Regions from separate parts of the Brevibacillus sp. BD137 genome, predicted to be linked through region 1. Evidence: riboswitches for the same ligand, from Rfam matches in the RefSeq annotation. Region 1 holds a riboswitch; each other region holds the start of a gene.
The links. A riboswitch is a leader RNA that binds a small molecule or an ion and turns the genes downstream of it on or off. The one in region 1 is predicted to bind S-adenosylmethionine.
Positions count from the first base shown of each region.

Region 2: it holds a riboswitch for S-adenosylmethionine, as region 1 does, so the genes downstream of both, ODZ53_RS04495 (ABC transporter permease) here and ODZ53_RS07985 (BMP family lipoprotein) in region 1, are expected to answer to the same signal.
Region 3: it holds a riboswitch for S-adenosylmethionine, as region 1 does, so the genes downstream of both, ODZ53_RS02645 (aminotransferase class I/II-fold pyridoxal phosphate-dependent enzyme) here and ODZ53_RS07985 (BMP family lipoprotein) in region 1, are expected to answer to the same signal.

Region 1 is NZ_JAOTNO010000003.1:278,686-285,270, forward strand. It holds gene ODZ53_RS07970 (ABC transporter permease) at 1-387, opposite strand, end outside; gene ODZ53_RS07975 (ABC transporter permease) at 374-1,444, opposite strand; gene ODZ53_RS07980 (ABC transporter ATP-binding protein) at 1,419-2,948, opposite strand; gene ODZ53_RS07985 (BMP family lipoprotein) at 3,070-4,098, opposite strand; SAM riboswitch class I at 4,299-4,421, opposite strand; gene ODZ53_RS07990 (methyl-accepting chemotaxis protein) at 4,573-6,048, opposite strand; gene ODZ53_RS07995 (DUF3298 and DUF4163 domain-containing protein) at 6,204-6,585, shown strand, end outside.
Region 2 is NZ_JAOTNO010000002.1:183,777-190,361, reverse strand. It holds gene ODZ53_RS04515 (peptide ABC transporter substrate-binding protein) at 1-592, opposite strand, end outside; gene ODZ53_RS04510 (ABC transporter ATP-binding protein) at 620-1,576, opposite strand; gene ODZ53_RS04505 (ABC transporter ATP-binding protein) at 1,569-2,591, opposite strand; gene ODZ53_RS04500 (ABC transporter permease) at 2,606-3,553, opposite strand; gene ODZ53_RS04495 (ABC transporter permease) at 3,558-4,490, opposite strand; SAM riboswitch class I at 4,600-4,704, opposite strand; gene ODZ53_RS04490 (sulfite exporter TauE/SafE family protein) at 4,827-5,621, opposite strand; gene ODZ53_RS04485 (MBL fold metallo-hydrolase) at 5,664-6,585, opposite strand, start outside.
Region 3 is NZ_JAOTNO010000001.1:493,177-499,761, reverse strand. It holds gene ODZ53_RS02675 (glutathione peroxidase) at 61-534, opposite strand; gene ODZ53_RS02670 (YlaH-like family protein) at 766-1,092, shown strand; gene ODZ53_RS02665 (hypothetical protein) at 1,103-1,378, shown strand; gene ODZ53_RS02660 (hypothetical protein) at 1,566-2,948, shown strand; gene ODZ53_RS02655 (DUF5665 domain-containing protein) at 2,958-3,299, opposite strand; gene ODZ53_RS02650 (pyridoxamine 5'-phosphate oxidase family protein) at 3,438-3,896, shown strand; SAM riboswitch class I at 3,971-4,090, shown strand; gene ODZ53_RS02645 (aminotransferase class I/II-fold pyridoxal phosphate-dependent enzyme) at 4,185-5,348, shown strand; gene ODZ53_RS02640 (trans-sulfuration enzyme family protein) at 5,345-6,532, shown strand; gene ODZ53_RS02635 (YhcN/YlaJ family sporulation lipoprotein) at 6,556-6,585, opposite strand, start outside.

The DNA.
Region 1 (6,585 bases):
GACGGTTGGCAAGCCAGCCATATCCTTATCGTAAAACGCCCCTTTGACACCGAAGATCGCCCGCAGTGCAAATGTCGTCAATCCTAGCGCGAGAAAGTTAATCGCCACACCAACGACGATTTCATTCGCCCTAAGCTTGATCGTCATGTACGCGAATAAGAGCGAAAAGACGATGCTGACCAGAGCTGCAATCAAAACGGCCAGAAAGAGATTCCCGGTAAAATGATTGCCGACAATCGCGGAAAAGGCACCGACCAGTACCAATCCCTCCAAGCCAACATTAAAAATTCCAACACGTGCGCAGAGCGCTCCACCCAAAGCTGCCAACAAGATCGGCGTGACCATCCGAATGGTAGAACTGAGGAGGGACCAATCAAAGAGCTCCATGCGATTCCCCTCCTTTTGCCTTCCGCTTTTTCCACCAGTCGTAGCTGAACTTGGCGGAGATGAATAATATCAATACGGCTTGTATAACACTTGCCAGCTCCAGCGGTACATCCGTATTGCGCTCTACACCCATGGCTCCTGTTTGAAAAGCAGCAAGCAGGATCGAAGTCACAATAATGCCAAGCGGGTGCGAGTTCGCAAGCAAGGCTGCCATCAGGCCCGTCCAGGCGAAGCCTGGTACAGTCAGCGCCCCGTCCACGAAGCGATAGTGCGCCCCCATTACCTCGACGGTTCCCGCCAAGCCAGCCAAGCCACCACTGGCAAACATCCCGGTCAGCATCACCCGAATTCGATTAATTCCTCCGTATTGAGCAAACAGCGAGTTTTGACCCAGCATCTTCACTTCATAGCCAAAAGGCGTAAAACGAAGGACCCAGAACAACAAGAGCGCTGCAACGATCGCAAACAAAAACCCTGCATGCACGCTCATTCCCGCAAACAGCTTTGGAAGCCAAGCGCTTTTCTCCAGCATGACGGTCTGTGCCAGTGCCGCAGAGCCTGAGCGATCCCGGAATGGCTCTGTCACGAGATAGCTCGCAAACAATACCGCAATATAGTTAAAGAGCAACGTAGAGATGAGCAACGGAATGCGAAAGCGTGCTTCCATAAAGCCCGGCAACAACGCCCAGAACCCGCCAACCGCCATTCCCGCGAAAATACCCGCCACAATTTTGATCATTCCCGGCGCTGGCAAATAGATCGCGACTAACGCAGCACTGACGGCACCAAGCACCATTTGCCCTTCCGCTCCCAGGTTGAATACCCCTGCCCGAAATGCGAGGGAAAGACCCAAGGCAATCAGCATGATAGGTGTGGCTCTCGCTAAGGTAGACGTTAAGAAATAAAAACTGCCAAAGGCCCCTTTCCACATTTCCTGGTAGGTTCCCAAGATCGATTCGCCAACGGCAGCAATAACCAGTGCCCCGGTCAACAAACCGATGACGACAGCCAAGAACGGCTGAACCAATGACTTAGATAGCTCTTTGATTGCTGCCATGAATGCTTCCTCCCGCCATGATCACGCTGATTTTTTCTTCGGTTGCCTCCAGGCGTGACAGCTCTCCTGCGATTCTCCCTTTATACATGACCAAAATTCTGTCAGACAAGGCGAGAATTTCGGACAACTCGGAGGAGACGAGCAGGATCCCGTCTCCCTGATTGCGCTTTTCGATCAGCGCCTGATGGATGTACTCCATGGCACCGATATCCACGCCTCGCGTAGGCTCAGCTGCAATCAAAAACGGAGTTTCATGTCCCAACTCCCTTGCTACGATCAGCTTTTGCAAATTTCCACCTGACAGATTCCCTGCCAGCTCCTGCAATTGTCGGGAACCTGTTTTGATGGCAAACTGATCAACCCAGCCTTTTACGACTTGGCGGAATTTCTCCCGCAAAACGACGCCACGGCGGTTATAAGCAGGCTTTCGCTGATAGCCCATCAACGCATTTTCCTCGACGCTTGAGAGTTTGGCCGTTCCCCACAGGTAGCGATCCTCCGGAATATGTGCCAAGCCGGCATCTCGAATGGTGGCTACTGATTTGTTCGTCACATCCTTGCCACCTAACCGCACCGTACCCTCCTGTGCCGCTCGCAAACCACTGATCGCTTGTAGCAGCTCGGATTGTCCATTCCCGGAAACACCTGCGATTCCTACGATTTCCCCGTGGTGTACGGTAAAGCTGACTTGATCGAGCAGGGTCTGCTTTTCTCGAACCGCAAGATTCTCCACCTGCAACAAGGGGCCTTTTTCCAGAGGGACTCGTTCAGCTAGCTCCTGCAATTCTCGTCCGACCATCAATCTTGCCAAATCATCCGCATTTGTCTCATTCCGCGAAACCGTTCCCGTCACTTTGCCCCCGCGCAGTACCGTAATACGATCGGCTACCTCCATGACTTCCTGCAACTTGTGTGTAATCAAAATGACGCTCTTGCCGCTCTTTGCCAAGTTTCGAATCGTTTGCAGCAGGTCGCGTACCTCCAGCGGGGTAAGGACAGCAGTCGGCTCGTCCAACACGATAATATCCGCTCCCTGATACAGGACCTTCAGAATTTCGACCCGTTGCTGTTCCCCGATCGAGCAATTTGCTACCATAGCCTGCGGATGAATCGGAATGCGATACTGCTCACTCAGCGCCCGCACCTTTTCCTCTGCGTCCTTTCTGTTGAAAAAGCCTGCTTGCTTCGGCTCATATCCGATCACGATATTTTCAGTCACACTGAATTCTCCGAAGAGCATAAAGTGCTGGTGAACCATCCCGATTCCATTTCGAATCGCGTCCTCTGGTCCGCGAAAAACAACTGGCTTGCCGTTTAACACGATCTCTCCCGACGTCGGCTGCTCCATCCCGTACAGCATCCGCATCAGTGTCGTTTTGCCCGCTCCATTTTCCCCGACAATCGCATGGACCTCTCCTGCTGCCAGTGAGAACGACACCTTGTCGTTAGCGGTAAAATCTCCGTACTTCTTGGTCATGGCCCTCATTTCCAAGCGATCGGTCATTCCCACTCCCTCATTTCTGTACGTCCTTTTATGAAAATGGAAGACCGACTACACAGCCGTAGTCGGTCACATCCATCACTGTGCACAAGCTATAAATAAACGTTCAGTACCGAGAACCTTTTTAAAACTGGTCTGGTACTTTGCGGCTACCCGCTACAATCTCATCGCTGATCGCTTTCACTTTATCCACCACTTCTTGTCCAATAAAAGCGTTCAGCGGCGTCTTGCTTTCGTGCGTGACATAGGTTACACCAACACCTTTTTCCTTCAAGCCGTATGCCACAACACCTGGTTTGAACGTTCCTTCTACAAAGGTCTTCACGGTTTCATAAGCTGCCGCGTCAGTTCCTTTCAATTGGGACAGAACAATATGCTCTGGATCAATCGTCGTACGGTCAACGTCCTGACCTGCTGTGAAGAAACCTTTTTCCTTCGCCGCTTCGAAAACGCCGAGGTCGCCTACTGCTGCTGCACCGTTAATGAAATCAGCGCCTTTGGAAGCTTGGAGCAAAGCCAATTCCTTCGCTTTTGCCGGGTCAGTGAAGCTTCCTACATAGTTGACCATGAGCTCTGCTTTTGGATTTGTCGCTTTCAAGCCCTCTCCGAAGCCAACCGTCCATTTTTTCAACTGCGGAATATCAAGAGCGACAACCATACCCACTTTGTTCGTTTTCGTTGCCAAGCCTGCTGCTGCTCCCACCAGGTAAGCCGCTTCCTGCTCGCGGAAGGTAACACTGCGAACGTTTGGCAAATCCACTACCGTATCAATAATCGCAAAATTACGGTCAGGATTTTCGGTAGCTACTTTTTTCAATGCATCCTCTGATGTAAAGGAAGAAGTGATGATCAAATCATAATTTTCTGCAACAGCCACACGCAGATTTTCTTCAATCGCTCCATGGTCTGTAGATTCGATCGTTTTTACTTCTGCCCCCAGCTCTTGTGCAGCTTTCTTGGCACCCTCGTCCATTTGTTGGAAGAATGGATTGACACCGATTTTCTCAGGCAAAATCAAGGCAATTCGCTTTTTGGCCGCGCCCTCTTGTCCTGCTGCTTGTCCTCCTGGCTGATCTGCCGGTGCGCTTGTGCCAGTCGAGCACCCTGTTGCCAATACTGCGAATGTCGTTAATGCCAGCAATAACTTCTTCATGATGTATCTCTCCCTATCCGAACTTTACGTTTTTCTTTATCCTATTAGGTAATGTACGGCTTTTTACCTATTTTTTCAATACCATTTACGAATATTCTCTTATAAAATTAATTTATCGTTCGTTTATTCCTCCTCTTCTTTTACAAATACAACAAAAAAACTCTCCCCGGAGGAAGAGTTTGCGTACGAAGCCGTTCTCTTCCTCATCTGTCAAAACCATGGTACAGGTTTTGCAGGAATTGGCACCTTTCTGTTCATGCATAGACATGATCAGTGGTTGCCGGGCATCATCGGGCCAGTCCCTCCGCCGCTCTTGATAAGGTGGGTGAATATATTTAGTTACAATGGAATTCATTCTAGCAGAACGGTTCGAAAATGCAATTCTTTTTTCTCAATTCCAAACACTTCTACAAGTAAATAAAAGTTTAAAAAGTCATCTTTTCAGCACCGAGAAATTGGCGAGAAGCGCAACCTCTAATTTACGTGAAAGGTTTGCTGGAGGCGATGCGACAACGTATTCAGCTCGCCCAGCTCTTCCGTAATCTCACGCACTTTTTGATGCTGGTTTTCTGCTGTCGCAAACAGCTCTTCTAAGTTGGCTACGGATTCCTCGGTTACGGCTGTAATGGTCGACATCTCGATGGCAACCTCGCCGGAACGCACTTTTACCCGGTCCATGCTGGAGCTTACTTGATCAGCTGCTTCTAGGAAGGCCATCATACCAGCACGCACTGCTTCAATGGAGGCCACTGTTTTTACGGCCAGCTCTTGGCCTTTTGCAACAGACACTTCCCCACTGCTCATATGTTGCACCGCATTCTCACTTTCCTGGTGGAGTGACTTGAGAATGTCGGTAATTTCCTGTGTGGCTGTCGCGCTTTGTTCTGCCAGCTTGCGTACCTCATCCGCTACCACAGCAAATCCCCGTCCATGCTCGCCTGCACGCGCCGATTCAATCGCCGCATTCAGTGCCAAGAGATTCGTTTGTGTCGCGATCTGATTAATAGCGCCGACAATTTCCTCTACGCGATTCGCCTGCCGATTGAGCTGGTGAATCGTAGAGGCTGCTACATTGACTGCTTGCACAATTTGCTCCATCTGTGAGGACAGATCGTTCATCATCTGAACGCTTTCTGTCAGACGACGGTTGTTTTGTTGCGATTCTGTTTTCATTGCGTTGGTCTGCGATGTGACTGCCTCGATTTCCTGATCGATGGATTGAACCTCTTCTTCGATCTTCACCGTAGAATTCGCCTGTGATTCCATGCCGACGGCGACTTCCTTGAAGGCTACCATCATTTCATCTGTATTGCGCTTCGTACCTTCCGCATGCTCATGCACATGATCGCTTGTACGATCTAGCTGCTCCGTCATTTCCTGGATGTTCAAAAGCATTTCTCCCAGACGGCGCTCCTTCTCTTCCGCTTCCTGCCTTGCGTCGTGCGCTTTTTGCAGAGAGGCTTGTCCGGCGAGACAGAGATACGTTACGGCTCCCATCATCATGAGAATCGTGACAATACGCATAAGCAAATTGAGCTCCGAAAAATCGCCATCGAAGATCTGGTAGGTTCCTGTGTAGAACCCAATAACCGTGACAATGATTTGGGTAATTCCCGCTGTTACGACCAGCTTCCAATCCAAATACGCTGCTAAAAAGCCCATGACGATAAAAGCGAGGAAGGTGATCTCCTGGTAATCGGTAAAGTGATCGAATGAAATCGCATAAAACATGAGTCCAATTGCCACCAGGTAACGAATTACAAGACTATCCTTGCGAATGAAATAATACGGCGAAACAATTAAAGTGACCAGCAATCCCAAGGACGTCACTTTCCAGAAATTCACATCCACTTGGTAGGCAATGAGCCCCGCCATCCACAAATGATTCCATAGGATAAAAATCATAAAGCCTTCTTTGTCAGTTAAGGTATTGCGAATCAATTGAATCATAATTGCCCCCCTTTTCCTTTTTACTTATGTATCGGATTCTTTCCCCATTATATAGCCAAACCTTTGGCAAATTTGTGAAAAAAGTGAGAACAGCCAAAAACAATTTCGAATAGGCTATTACACAACTCTCGCGTACAGGAGGTAAACGGAGAAAAGTGGAACTTAATCAATTGCCAGCTACCGTGCTGACACGGACGATTAGCCGTCCGAACACCACGATTTACTATCCGCAATTGGCGGGATTAGCCAACCAGCAAGCGGAAAAAGATATCAACCGGGCGATTTATCAAACGGTTCAAGGCTTAATTCACGAGCAACAACGGGTCCAGGTACCGGGAAATACAGAAATGCAAGGAAGCTACGAAATCAAGACAAACGAACGCGGCATTTTCAGTGTTGTGTTGAGCAACTACGCCTATACACCGCAAATGGCTCACGGCATGACCTTCCTCGGTTCGATCACCGCTGATATCCAAACAGGCAAGCTGTATACGCTGCGGGAATTATTCAAGCCAGGAAGCGATTACGTCAAGGTGA
Region 2 (6,585 bases), on a different contig from region 1:
CTTTTTTGTTCACTGGCAGATAGGCGCGACTCATCATGATTTTCGGGAAATAGGTGATCGGGTCTTTCAGTCCAACGATGAGTGTTCGGTCATCCTTTGCCTTGATCTGAACGTCATTGACGCTGCCTTTGCCTGTGTTGTATGCCTCCGCGCCTTGTATGTAGTAGAGTGCGGATGGTTCATAGGCGGCAGTCTGTGGATTCAACACACGCTTCCAAGAGTATTCGTAGTCATGCGCCGTCACCGGATCGCCGTTCGACCATTTCATCTCGGGGCGCAGAGTAAACGTGTAGGTTTTGCCGTCCGGGGAGACTTCCACCTTTTCGGCTGCTCCTTCGCTGATGTCCCCATTTTGGCTGTATCGGTACAATCCTTCATACAGATGATCAATTACCCAGTACGATGTGGTATCGGAAGCGAATGCCGGGTCTAATGTGTACGGTTCGCCCCGCAGGTTAGCGGTCATGACTTGTTTGATGGCTGTCCCCGTCTGTTGATCGGAAGATGCAGCTGATTTATCGCTGCCGCACGCAGAAAGCGCAGGCACAGCGAGAGCTAGCAATGCAACAAAAGTAAGCAATCCCTTTTTCATGATGATTTCCTCCTTGTTCTCCTCTGTCTACTGTACAAGATGGCAAGCGATCCAGTGTCCGTGCCTCACCTCCTTCCAATCCGGTGCTGTTTCGGCGCAAACGCTTTGGGCAACCGGACATCTGGTGCGAAACGGACAACCGCTTGGCGGATGAATCGGGCTGGGTGGTTCTCCAGTCAGTACAATCTGCTCCCGTTCTTCGCGCTGGGCTGGATGGGAGACGGGCATTGCCGTGATCAAGGCTTGAGTGTAAGGATGCAACGGTGTGGCAAACAACTCCTCGCTCGGTGCAAGCTCCATCATCTGTCCCAGGTACATCACGCCAATCCGGTCGCTGATATGCTTCACCATCGACAGGTCATGGGCGATAAACAGATAGGTGATAGACCGCTCTGCCTGAAGATCGGCTAAAAGATTGACGATTTGCGCCTGAATGGACACATCCAGTGCGGAGATGGACTCGTCTGCCACGATAAAGCTGGGCTCCACCGCAAGCGCACGAGCGATTCCGATACGCTGTCGCTGTCCGCCGCTAAATTCATGCGGAAAGCGTTTTGCGTGGCTTGGGTGCAATCCTACGAGCTCCAGCAGCCGATAGATGCGTTCTTCTCGTTCTTTTCCTTTTGCCAATCCATAGGAGTCAATTCCTTCGGCGATGATGTCGCCTACCCGCAACCGCGGATTGAGTGAGGCCTGCGGATCCTGGAAGATCAGCTGCATGTGGCGGTTCGCTTCCCGTCGCTCACGTCGATCCATCCTGGCAATGTCTTTGCCTTGAAACAGGATGCGCCCTGCAGTAGCCGGGTACAGGCCAACGATCGTTCTACCCAGCGTAGACTTTCCGCAGCCGCTTTCCCCAACGATTCCGAGCGTCTCCCCTCGCCTGATTTCAAAAGAGACACGGTCAACAGCTCTAACCCGTTGGCCTTTGCCAATCTCAAACGATTTAGCGAGATTCTCCACTTCTACTAAGTTGTCACCCATGTGTCTCCCTCCCTGCTACCATCCACGCTTCTGCTCCCCGGGCACGCGGGTCGTTCAGCCAGCAGCTCGCCTCATGCTGATTGAAAAACGAATTTGATTGCGGCATATGCTCCAGGCAAATTTCCATGGCAAACCGGCATCGGTCAGCGAACGGGCAACCAACAGGCGGACGAAACAAATCCGGCGGTGTCCCTTCGATGGGAATCAGTCGTTCTTTTTTACCTGCATCGAGACGTGGCACAGACTGCAACAGCCCTTGTGTGTATGGATGGCGCGGATTGTCAAAAATCTCTCCCACCGGGCCGCTCTCCACCACTTCACCTGCGTACATGACCGCTACATGATCGGCCACCTCTGCGACTACGCCCAGATCGTGGGTGATCAAAATGATCGACGTCTGCAACTGCTCCTGCAATTCCTTCATCAGACGAAGTATCTGTGCCTGAATGGTCACGTCGAGCGCCGTCGTCGGTTCATCCGCGATAACCAACTGCGGTTGGCAGGCTAGCGCCATAGCGATTCCGACACGCTGCCGCATTCCTCCACTTAGCTCGTGCGGATATTGTTCAAATCGCCTCGCCGCCTCTGGAATACCTACCCTCTCCAGCAGTTTCAGCGTCTCTTCCTTTGCTTCCATCTTCGTATGCTTTCGATGTTTGATCAGCCCTTCCGCAATCTGCTGACCGATTTTCATCGTGGGGTTCAACGAGGTCATCGGGTCCTGAAAGATCATACCGATCTGCGAGCCGCGAACCTGCTGCCATTCCAGCTTCGTCAGCCCAGTCAGTTCACGCCCGCGAAACCGAATGCTGCCGCCTTTTACCTGACCAGATCGCGGTGGAATCATCCCCATCAATGCCCGGGCCGTCACACTTTTTCCGCAGCCGCTTTCCCCCACAATCGCCAGCGTCTCTCCCTCCTTCACAGAAAAGGAAACCCCTCTTACTGCCTGCACCTCACCACCGTACGTGCGAAAGGAGACGTGTAGCTGATCTACTTCCAATAAAGGCTTCATAATGTACTCCCCCCTCATTTCCTGATCCGTGGGTCCAGTGCATCCTGCAAACCGTCCCCGAGTGCATTGCACGCGAACATCGTAAGCGAAATCATGAATCCCGGAAAAAACAGTCGCCACCACTGGCCGCTCAGCATAACCGCCAGCGCGTCGTTGGCCATGGTTCCCCAGCTGGCTATTGGCGCTTGCACACCCAGCCCAAGAAAGCTGAGAAATGATTCGGCGAAAATCGCGTGCGGAATTGTAAAGGTCAGGTTGACGATGATGACGCCGATCGTATTCGGCAGCAGATGTTTGATGATGATTTTGGCATGAGAGGTGCCCAGCTTTTCTGCGGCCAGCACAAACTCCTGCCGCTTGATCTGCATGATTTGTCCTCTGACCAGGCGGGCCATCCCCACCCAGCCAGTTAGCGAAAGGGCAATAATGATTGTTGCGAGTCCAGGCTCCAGAACCACCATCAGCAGGATTACCACCAGCAGATACGGAATGCTGTACAGAATTTCAGCCAACCGCATCAGGATGTTGTCTACACGGTCACCCAGCTTGTTCCTCCCTGCCATGTAACCGGATATCCCGCCGATGCATACACCAATCACGAGGTCGATGGCTGCTGCCGCCACACCAATAAACAAAGAGATTTGTCCGCCTGCCCAGGTACGTGCCCACATGTCCCGCCCCAAGTCATCGGTTCCAAACCAGTGCTCGCCTGACAGTGGCAGATTTCCTTTCATCAAAGACTGTTCATGTGGACTGTGGGGAACGAGAAGCGGACCGATGATTGAGAGGGTTACCACTGCTGCGAGCAGGAAGAACCCGAGCATTGCCAGCTTGTTACTGGATACCCTCTGCAATACCTCCTGCCAATACCCAAGACTCGGCCGCTCCCGAATTTCCTCAGAAAGCCGATTTCGGTCGACTGGTCGAAACAGAGAATCCAGTTGTGTTGCCTGATTGGCCATAACGCTACCTCCCTCCACTCGTTAATCTGATGCGCGGGTCAATCACCCGATACAGCAGGTCGATGATGTACAAAGTAAAAATGAGCACAAAGCTGTAAAACACAGTCGTTCCCAAAATAACGGGATAATCGCGGTTAAAAATGCTTTCCACGAAATATTTGCCGATCCCGGGAATGGCGAAAATCTTTTCCACCACAAAGGTTCCGGTCATCAGGTTGGCAAACAGCGGACCGATAAAGGTAAGAACAGGCAGGATGGCGTTGCGCATCCCGTGTCTAACGACAATGGAAAAGGTGCCAAGCCCTTTGGCCTCTGCCGTACTTATGTATTCCTGTTGCCAAACCTCAAGCATGCTGGCTCGTACAAAACGAGCGATGATGGCGAGCGGACCGATAGCGAGCGCAAGTGTTGGAAGAATCGAGTGCTCCCAGCTCCCCCATGCAGCGACGGGTAAAAGCTCCCATTTGACCGCTAAGTACTTGATCAACAGTGGCGCGAGAATAAAACTGGGGACGGAGATTCCGATGATGGCAGCAAACATAGACAAGAAATCCAAGGTCCGATTGTGATAGAGTGCCGCTACGATTCCCAGTGTGATTCCACCTGCCAGCGCGACCATAAACGACTGGAGTCCCAGAACAGCCGATGCGGGAAATCCCTCTGCAATCAGTGTGTTCACATCCCTCGTCTTGGACTGGATAGAGGGCCCTAAGTCAAATTGCAGCAATCCTTTTAGATAGAGCAGGTACTGTACCGTGATTGGCTGATCCAGTTTGTACTCCGCTCGCATGTTCTTCACCACTTCTTCTGGAAGCATTTTGGCATCTGACGCGAATGGATCACCAGGAATCAGGTGCATCGTCACGAACGTTACCGTGACAATCATCCACAGCGTAACGATCATGAGAAAGCCACGCTTGACTGCATAATAAAGCACGTTGTTTCCTCCTTTAAATAATACAAAGTAAAGAGATGAGAATACTACGGATTATAAATATAGAAAACCCCTCTCCGAAAAGAAGAGGGGCGATTGCACGTTTCCCACCTTCTCATCTCGCAGATTAACTCCGCAGGAATTAGCACCGTAAGGTCAATCAGACCAAGGTTGCCGGGTTTCATCGGGCCAGTCCCTCCACCACTCTCGATAAGAATGTTCTATGAAATTTAATTTCATTGTAAAATTCTTTTTTATCTTATCATTTTACTCGGATATGTCAATGCTGTTCCATGACAATTGATTTTTCTTTATTTTATTTGTGAAAAAAGTAAATCTTCATACACGTATGAATAGGAGGATGTCAGCCCAAATCTTAATCGTGGTGGCTAGGATCAACAAGGCAAGAATGGATTGGAGAATCCGCGTGCCCAAACGTTTGCTGACCTTCGTACCGAGCGGCGCTGCCATGATACTGGCGATTACCATGATCACGGATGGCCACAGCAATATGTCCCCTGCCATCCATTTCCCTATCGTCGATCCAATGGAAGATAGAAAAGTGATGGCAAGAGAGGACGCAATCGCAACTCTTGTCGGTATCTTGAGGATGATCAACATGATGGGAACCAAAATAAAAGCGCCCGCTGCCCCGACAATTCCGGAGGCACCTCCGACCGTCAAAGCAGATAAGACAGCTGTTGGTTTATGAAAGATAACCTCGGTCGTCTGTTCACGTTCGTCCATTCGCTTTTTTGGCAGGAACATCAAGATTACAGCAATCGTGGCCAGGATGGCGTAAACGATATTGACGGCATTTTCCGAAAGAAATTTTCCTCCATATCCTCCAAGCAAGCTCCCGACAATAATGGCACTTCCCATGTACACAACGAGCTGGTAATGAATAAGCTTATCTTTGCGCAGAGTCCAAACAGCGGCTAGGGTGGCAAAAAATACTTGGACGGCACTTACTCCGGATACTTCGTGAGCTGTGTAAGCAACGAATCCAAGGGCGGGCGGAATGTACAGAAGCATCGGATACTTGATGATGGAGCCCCCGATTCCAACGAGACCAGAAATGAACGATCCCACGAAACCGATAACAAACAGTGTGATCACTAGGTCGATAGTCATAGGCTCACCCTTTGCAGCGACTCGCTTTGATTTCGTTTCGTTTTATCCTCGTTCTACTACTGGCAAGCGGTCTATTTGCCATTGTAAGATACCGCCGCTCAAATTCATTACATCCTTGAATCCGTTTGCTTTAAGAATGCTTGCGCCAATGGCAGATCGGGCACCGGAACGGCATTGTACGAGAAGCGGTTTATCGTGAGGAATCTCATCTAGCCGCATGGCGAGTGTACCGAGCATGATGTGCTGTGCATCTGGAATATGTCCTTCCTCCCACTCGGCCAAATTACGTACATCTACTACGTGAACCTCTCCCTTTTCCACCCGTTCTGCAATTTCCAGCGGTGATACCTCTTCGATTGTCTCGAGCGAAGACACTTCACTTTCCACTAGTTTGGTGCTGTCGATAAAGCCTGTGACATGATCAATCCCTACAGCATGCAAGGCTTGCAAAATCTCGTCCAGCGCATCTGGGGTGGTCAGGATGTGAACGGGCCGATCGTAATCGACAATCCAACCCGCCCAGTTGGCAAATGACTTGTTAAAGGGAATGTGAAGTGTTCCCGCCAGATGCCCCTTCGCAAATTTGTGGAAAGGTCGCGTATCGATCATCTGTCCGTTTTCCAGTGATTCCTTTACCGCTTCAAGCGAGTTGAACTCTCGAACAACAGGAAGCTCCTTTAGCAAGGCAGGGCCTTCCTTATTCACGCGTTTCATCACGGCAAAATACGTTGGCGGCTCTGGTTGTCCATCCAGGAGAGCCTGAACGAATTCCTCTTCACTCGTGTGTGACATCGCCCAGTTAAAGAGCTTTTCATAGCCGACGGTAGAAGACGGCACGGCTCCCAGTGCTTTCCCGCAAGCACTTCCTGCGCCATGGGCTGGCCATACCTGTATATAATCCGGCAGTTGCTTGAATTTTTGGAGGGACTGGAACATGGCTCTTGCACCTAACTCGGACGTCCCC
Region 3 (6,585 bases), on a different contig from region 1:
AGAAAAGAACGCCACTTGATCCTGTTGGGGATGAAGTGGCGTTTTTGTTTGGGCTTGTCCTTACAACAGACTCTCGATATCTGAGCTGAGTTCTTCGGGTTGAGTACGAGCACTGATGCGTTTCACGACACGACCGTCTTTATCCACGAGGAATTTGGAGAAGTTCCATTCGATATCTGGATTTTCTTCGCTTGGAGCATGTTCCTTCAAGTACTGATACAACGGGTGGGTACCAGGACCATTGACATCGATCTTCGCAAAAAGCGGGAACGTCACGCCGTAATTGCGATCGCAGAACGTTGCGATTTCTTCTTCTGTTCCAGGCTCTTGCCCAGCGAACTGGTTGCAAGGAAAGCCGAGAACGACGAGACCCTTATCTTGATAACGCTCATACAGCTCCTGTAGACCTTTGTATTGAGGGGTAAGTCCGCATTGGCTGGCGACGTTCACAATTAGCAGTACCTTGCCTTTGAAGGCGGCCAAAGTCTTTTCTTCACCGGAAATCGTTTTGACGGCAATATCATACAAGCTCATCTTATTCCCACCTTTTTCTACTGACATATCCTCATCATAGCATGTACGGCGAAAATCATGCCAGTTACATGGAAGGGCCTACCGTTTTTTGACACAGAATCCACCACCTGATAAAGTAAGAAAGATAGCGTTTTCCTAAGAAAAAAGGAGTGACTATTCGTTTCATTCCGCCTATGAGGTGGCATGTGAAGCGGTAGGGGTTTCACCGCTTGAAGACAGGAGAGATAAGTGATGGACTGGATACAAATCGCATCAACCTATGTGCCAACGAATCCAGATCAGCTCACAGCATTTGACAGCTTTCGCATGTGGGCTGATAAATATCGCGCTTGGATTTTGTTTGCGGAATTAATTATTGTCTATTATCTTGGCTTTGCTACCCGTATCCGTATGCCTATTTTGAAAAATGTGCTCTTGTACATCCTTTTATTTGTTGGAGCTCTCATTTTCGCTATTTTGGATGTGCAGCTTCCTGTGAAAAGTGCAATGCTGGTGGCGATCGCGATTCTCGTGATTGTAAAGGTACGGATCAAACCGGAGCAAACTGGGCGAAAGTGAGGAGAATCGCGTGAAGCGTGAAGATGCACTTTTTAATTGGCTCCAAATTCAATTGGTTGCCGATGCGCGACCAGAGGACCGCTCTGCTTTGGATACAGCTGCTTTTTTCTTGCAATTGCTACATGAGGATCATCAAATGAGCGATATCGGTTACCGTCAGGAAGGTAGCTGGTATGTGCTATCGGGGAACGCTGATTCACAGTCCGTGGAAGTGCGATACCCTGCTGAATCAGCCGAAGCTTTATTGGTCGCGATTGAAAGTGAGCCCAAGTACAACTGCAACTAACGGGACAAAGACTCCTCTCCACTTGCCGAAATGATTCGGAAGTTGGGGGGGTTTTTGTTTCAAGCGCTTTTCATAGGTAATAAGACGCGGTTTCCTGGATGCTGCAACTTTTGAAAATGATTTCCCGTCAATATGAAAGACCCAAGCAAGCAGGGGGATTTTGGCAGACTAGAAGGGGGAACTACCATTGAAGAAGTACATGACCAAGCCCGTATTAGCAGTTGTGACAGCGGCAGGTATTCTTGGCTGTTTAACGCCAATTTTTGCCAATGCAAGCTCGATTGCTAGTCCAAGTGCCACAAAGGTAGTCATGAATGACGAGGGGAAGCAAGTCACGCGCTACAATTTAAAAGAACTGGCCCAAAATGATCCAACCACGTTGAACATGCTCTTGAAAAATCAAGCGGATCACTTGTACATCATTGTAGATGAAATCAACTTGAATACGAAGCTCCAAACGTATATGGAAGAAAACAAAGCGGAGTGGGAGCGTATCTACAACGAGTACTACAGCGACATCTGGCTGGAAGTGCGCCTGACAGAGAATGCTGAAGAAATCGTGAGCGTAAATGCCAAGACTGAAAATAACAAGGTGTACATAAAGGGGATTGTGACTTCGGATGTCACCAAGGTGGTAGTGAAAAAGCCGAATTCCGACATCATTGAAGTCGTTCCGACCAACGAGCACTCTTTTACGGTCAGCTTTGAAGCTCCGGATGCATCCTATGAGCCGTATGTAACCGTAAGTGCCTATGCGGGCAGCAAGCTGGTCGATAGCGAACAGGTAAAGATCGTTCCAAAAGCAGAAGAAGATCAGGAAATGATCATCCATACTATGTCTGTATTGGATGCGAAGAAAAAGGAATTAAAGGTAAAAGGAATTGTCAAGCAGGGGGCAGATAAAGTAACTGTCACCTATAATGGCGTGAAAAAAGACGCAAACGTGAAGAAGCTGTGGGATGGCGTAGGCAGCTTTACGGTTTCAGTAAAGGATGTACAAGCAGCAAAAGATCAAAAAGCCTTGATCGAGGTTTACGAGGATGGCAAGAAGGTTGATTCCGAATCCGTTCAGGTAGAAATCGTTAACGCTCCTGACAAGGATCAAGCGACCGAATTTGTCATCAAGGCGACTGCTGTAAACAATCCTGCCGCCAAGTCCATCCAGGTGAAGGGGACAGTAAGCGGCTGGAACAAAAAGGACGATGCTGAGCTGGTTGTGATCGCTCCTGACGGGAAGAAAAAAGAGATTAAACCGAATGACAAAGGCGAGTTTTCTTTGACGTTGTCTTACAAGAATCATTCCTTTAGTGCCAAATCGATTCAATTCGCATTGTATGAAGACGATAAGCTGATTAAGAAAGCTGACGTTGCACTCAGCACAAAGGTCATTGTCGAGCCTGTGAAGCCTACAGACGGCGATGAAGACGATGATGATGACAAAAAGAAAAAAGAAAAAGGCAAGCAGAAAGATAAGCATCCCAACGGCAATGCGTATGGCTATTGGAAAAAGCACGGTAAGGAATGGAATGAAGATCACGATGATGACGATCATGACGAGGACAGAGACTAGTCTCTATCATTAAGGCCGTTGCTTGTAAGTCTCGACGTACTCCACCAATTGTCTGATGTAGTCCCCCAGAATGGGGATCGAAAGAAATTGCGTCAAGAGGGAGCCGAGGAAAGCCAAAACGATAGCAGTACCAATCGTCAATCCCAGACCCCGGGCAAGACCTGCGAGGAAATTGATCCAGAGCAGCTTGCGCGGGGCTGTGTAATTTTGGATCACATCTGCTAATCGGATATCTTCTAAGAACATCGCAATTTTGTGCATCCGCTCATTTACCTTTCGAACTTCCTGAAGCTCTTCAAGTACTTGGTCAATTTGCTGCATGAGGCGATCTGTAGGCGACAAGCTGTCCATCCCCTTCCATCATTCGGTATCGTTACCTACCAGTCTAGGGAAAAAGACAACCAGAATCAAGGTGAAGAGGAAACGTTTGCCTATCAGCTATGCGAAGGGTAAAATGAACGTACTAAACGTTTGATAGGAGGCTTTGAAATGGCTGAAACTGTTTCCCAAACTCTTTCCGAAGATTTATTCAAGCTCTTGCAAAAGGAGCGTTTTGTTACCTTGGGCACAGTAGACCATGAGTCAGGAGCACCATCGCTCAGTTCCTTGTCCTGGACGTTTGCTGTCAGCGCCGATACGATTCGTTTTGCCGTGGATAATCGCTCACGTATTTTGGCTAATATTGCGAAGGAACCGCAGGTTGTCCTGCATTTGATCGGTGCCGGCTCGTCTTTCGCCATTAATGGTCGTGCTGTCGTTAAAACAGACCGCCTGGAAGGTGTTCCGCTCAAGCTGGCCATGGTAGAGATCAAAATTGAGGCTGTTCGTGATATTATGTTTTACGGTTCCCGTATTTCCGCAGAACCACAATATGAAAAGACGTATGACAAAAACGCAGCAGCGAAGCTGGACAATCAAGTTATGACTGCCCTGAAAGATGCAAATTAACGGGTGGAAATAAATTGTTGACAAGAATCCTACCGATCCATTAGTATTAGGGTCAATCGAATTGAATAGCAATCTTCTTATCCAGAGCGGCGGAGGGACTGGCCCGATGATGCCCGGCAACCAATCACCTGTATTTTAACAGGGAGATAATGGTGCTAATTCCTGCAGAGTTATCAAACTCTGAAAGATGAGAAGGATTTGCTTACGGTGACGTAAACAAAGCCTTCTTTCAGAGGAAAGAGGGCTTTTTTGATGCCCTCGTACACTATTGGAGGGAGAGAAACAGACATGAAAATGGAAACAAAGTTGATTCAGGCGGGAGTAGGCAAAGACGAAAAAACAGGGGCGGTGAGCTTTCCTGTTTACTATGCAACGGCTTATCGTCATCCTGCCTTGGGCCAGAGCACTGGCTATGACTATACGCGCACAGCTAATCCTACTCGCACCATTTTGGAGGAGACCATCGCTATAGCGGAATCAGGAGATGCAGGATTCGCTTGCGCCTCAGGGATGGCTGCTGTTCATACCGTTATGGGTTTGTTTTCCCAAGGAGATCATCTGATTGTTTCGCTCGATCTGTACGGGGGAACCTATCGATTGTTCGAACAAGTGCTCTCTCGTTACGGTCTGACGTTTTCGTACGTGGATTTGCGTGACATTGGTGCACTGAAAAATGCGATTCGCCCAGACACAAAGGCTATTTTCGTCGAGACACCAACCAATCCGCTCATGCAGATTACCGATATTCGAGCAGTAGCACAATTGGCGAAGCAGCACAGTCTCCTGACGATTGTAGACAACACATTCTTAACCCCGTATTGTCAACGCCCACTAGAGCTTGGTGCAGATATCGTCTTACATAGTGCGACCAAGTATTTGGCAGGACACAACGATGTGTTGGCTGGACTCATCGTAACAAAAGGAGAAGAGTTGTCGGAAAAAATCCGGTTTTTGCACAATTCAATCGGTGCTGTACTCGGACCTCAAGATTGCTGGCTTCTCATTCGCGGGATGAAAACATTGGCATTGCGGATGGAGCGCCATCAATCCAATGCCTTGATTGTAGCGGAAAAGCTGCGTGAGCATCCGGCAGTAGCGGAGGTATTTTATCCGGGTCTGCCAGAGCATCCGGGACATGAGATCCAGGTGAATCAAGCGACAGGGCATAGTGGGATGGTATCGTTCCGCGTACGCGATGTGGAGCAGGTGGGATTGTTCTTGCAAAATCTGCAAATCGTGTCCTTTGCTGAAAGCCTGGGTGGTGTTGAGTCATTGTGTACGTATCCGGCGACGCAGACTCACGCGGATATCCCGCAAGAAGTCAGAGAGCATGTCGGTGTTTGTGATCGATTGTTGCGGCTGTCGGTTGGCATCGAGCATCCAGATGATGTCGTAGCCGATTTGTTTCAGGCCTTGAATGCTAGTTTGGTCGTAGGGGGGAGTGTACGATGAATTTTGCCACCAAGATCCTCCACGGTTCCACTTGCATTGACCCGTTCACAGGTGCGTCGTCGGTTCCGATTTATCAAGCTTCTACGTTTCATCAGGCTGATATCGATCAGCCAGGTGTATTCGATTATGCCAGATCAGGCAATCCGACTAGGCAGGCTTTGGAAGAAGCCATTGCGTCTCTGGAGGGAGGCGCACGCGGTTTCGCGTTCTCATCTGGCATGGCTGCCATTTCCAGCGTGTTCATGCTGTTTTCTGCCGGAGATCATGTTGTAGTGGCGGAAGATGTATACGGTGGCACGTTTCGGTTTTTGACCAAGGTATTGTCGAGAATGGGCATCTCTGTAACGTTCGTGGATGCGACAGAGACAGAAGCCGTTCGTGCGGCTATTACACCGGCAACGAAAGGGGTTTACCTGGAGACCCCCTCCAATCCTACCTTAAAGGTGACAGATATTGCAGCGGTTTCTCGTATCGCGAAGGAGCACGGCTTGCTCGTCATTGTCGATAATACGTTCCTTACCCCGTATTACCAGCGACCATTGGAACTTGGCGCAGATGTGGTCATTCATAGTGCAACAAAGTTTATTGGAGGGCATAGCGACGTCGTGGCTGGTCTGGCCGTGACCAGAGAAGCTGGGTTAGGGGAGCAGCTCTACTTTATCCAGAATGGCATGGGAGCGATTTTGGGTGTGCAGGACTGCTGGCTCGTGATGCGAGGGCTCAAAACATTGAAAGCCCGACTGGATGTGAGCACGAAGACAGCCGCGGGCTTGGCTGAGTGGTTGTCTACGCATCCACAAGTAAGTCGCGTTTACTATACGGGACTGGCGGATCACCCCGGTCACCTGATTCAAACACAACAAGCGACCGGTCATGGGGCTGTTCTTTCCTTTGATGTAGGGAGCCGTGAGCGTGCAAAAGCGCTGTTTGATCGCGTGAAATTGCCGATTGTGGCAGTCAGCCTCGGGGCAGTGGAAACGATTCTCTCGTATCCAGCTACGATGTCACATGCAGCGATGCCCGCTGAAGAAAGAGCTGCAAGGGGAATCACAGATGGTTTGATCAGATTGTCAGCTGGTTTAGAGGATTTTGATGACTTGGTGGCAGATTTGAAGCAAGCACTGGATCATTTGCCATCTGAAGCACCAGCTTATAAAGAAAAAGAGGTATTCTCCCGGGCTTAATTCCGGGGGATACCTCTTTTTCTTTAAGGTGTTCCTGTACGATTTGCGTTGAT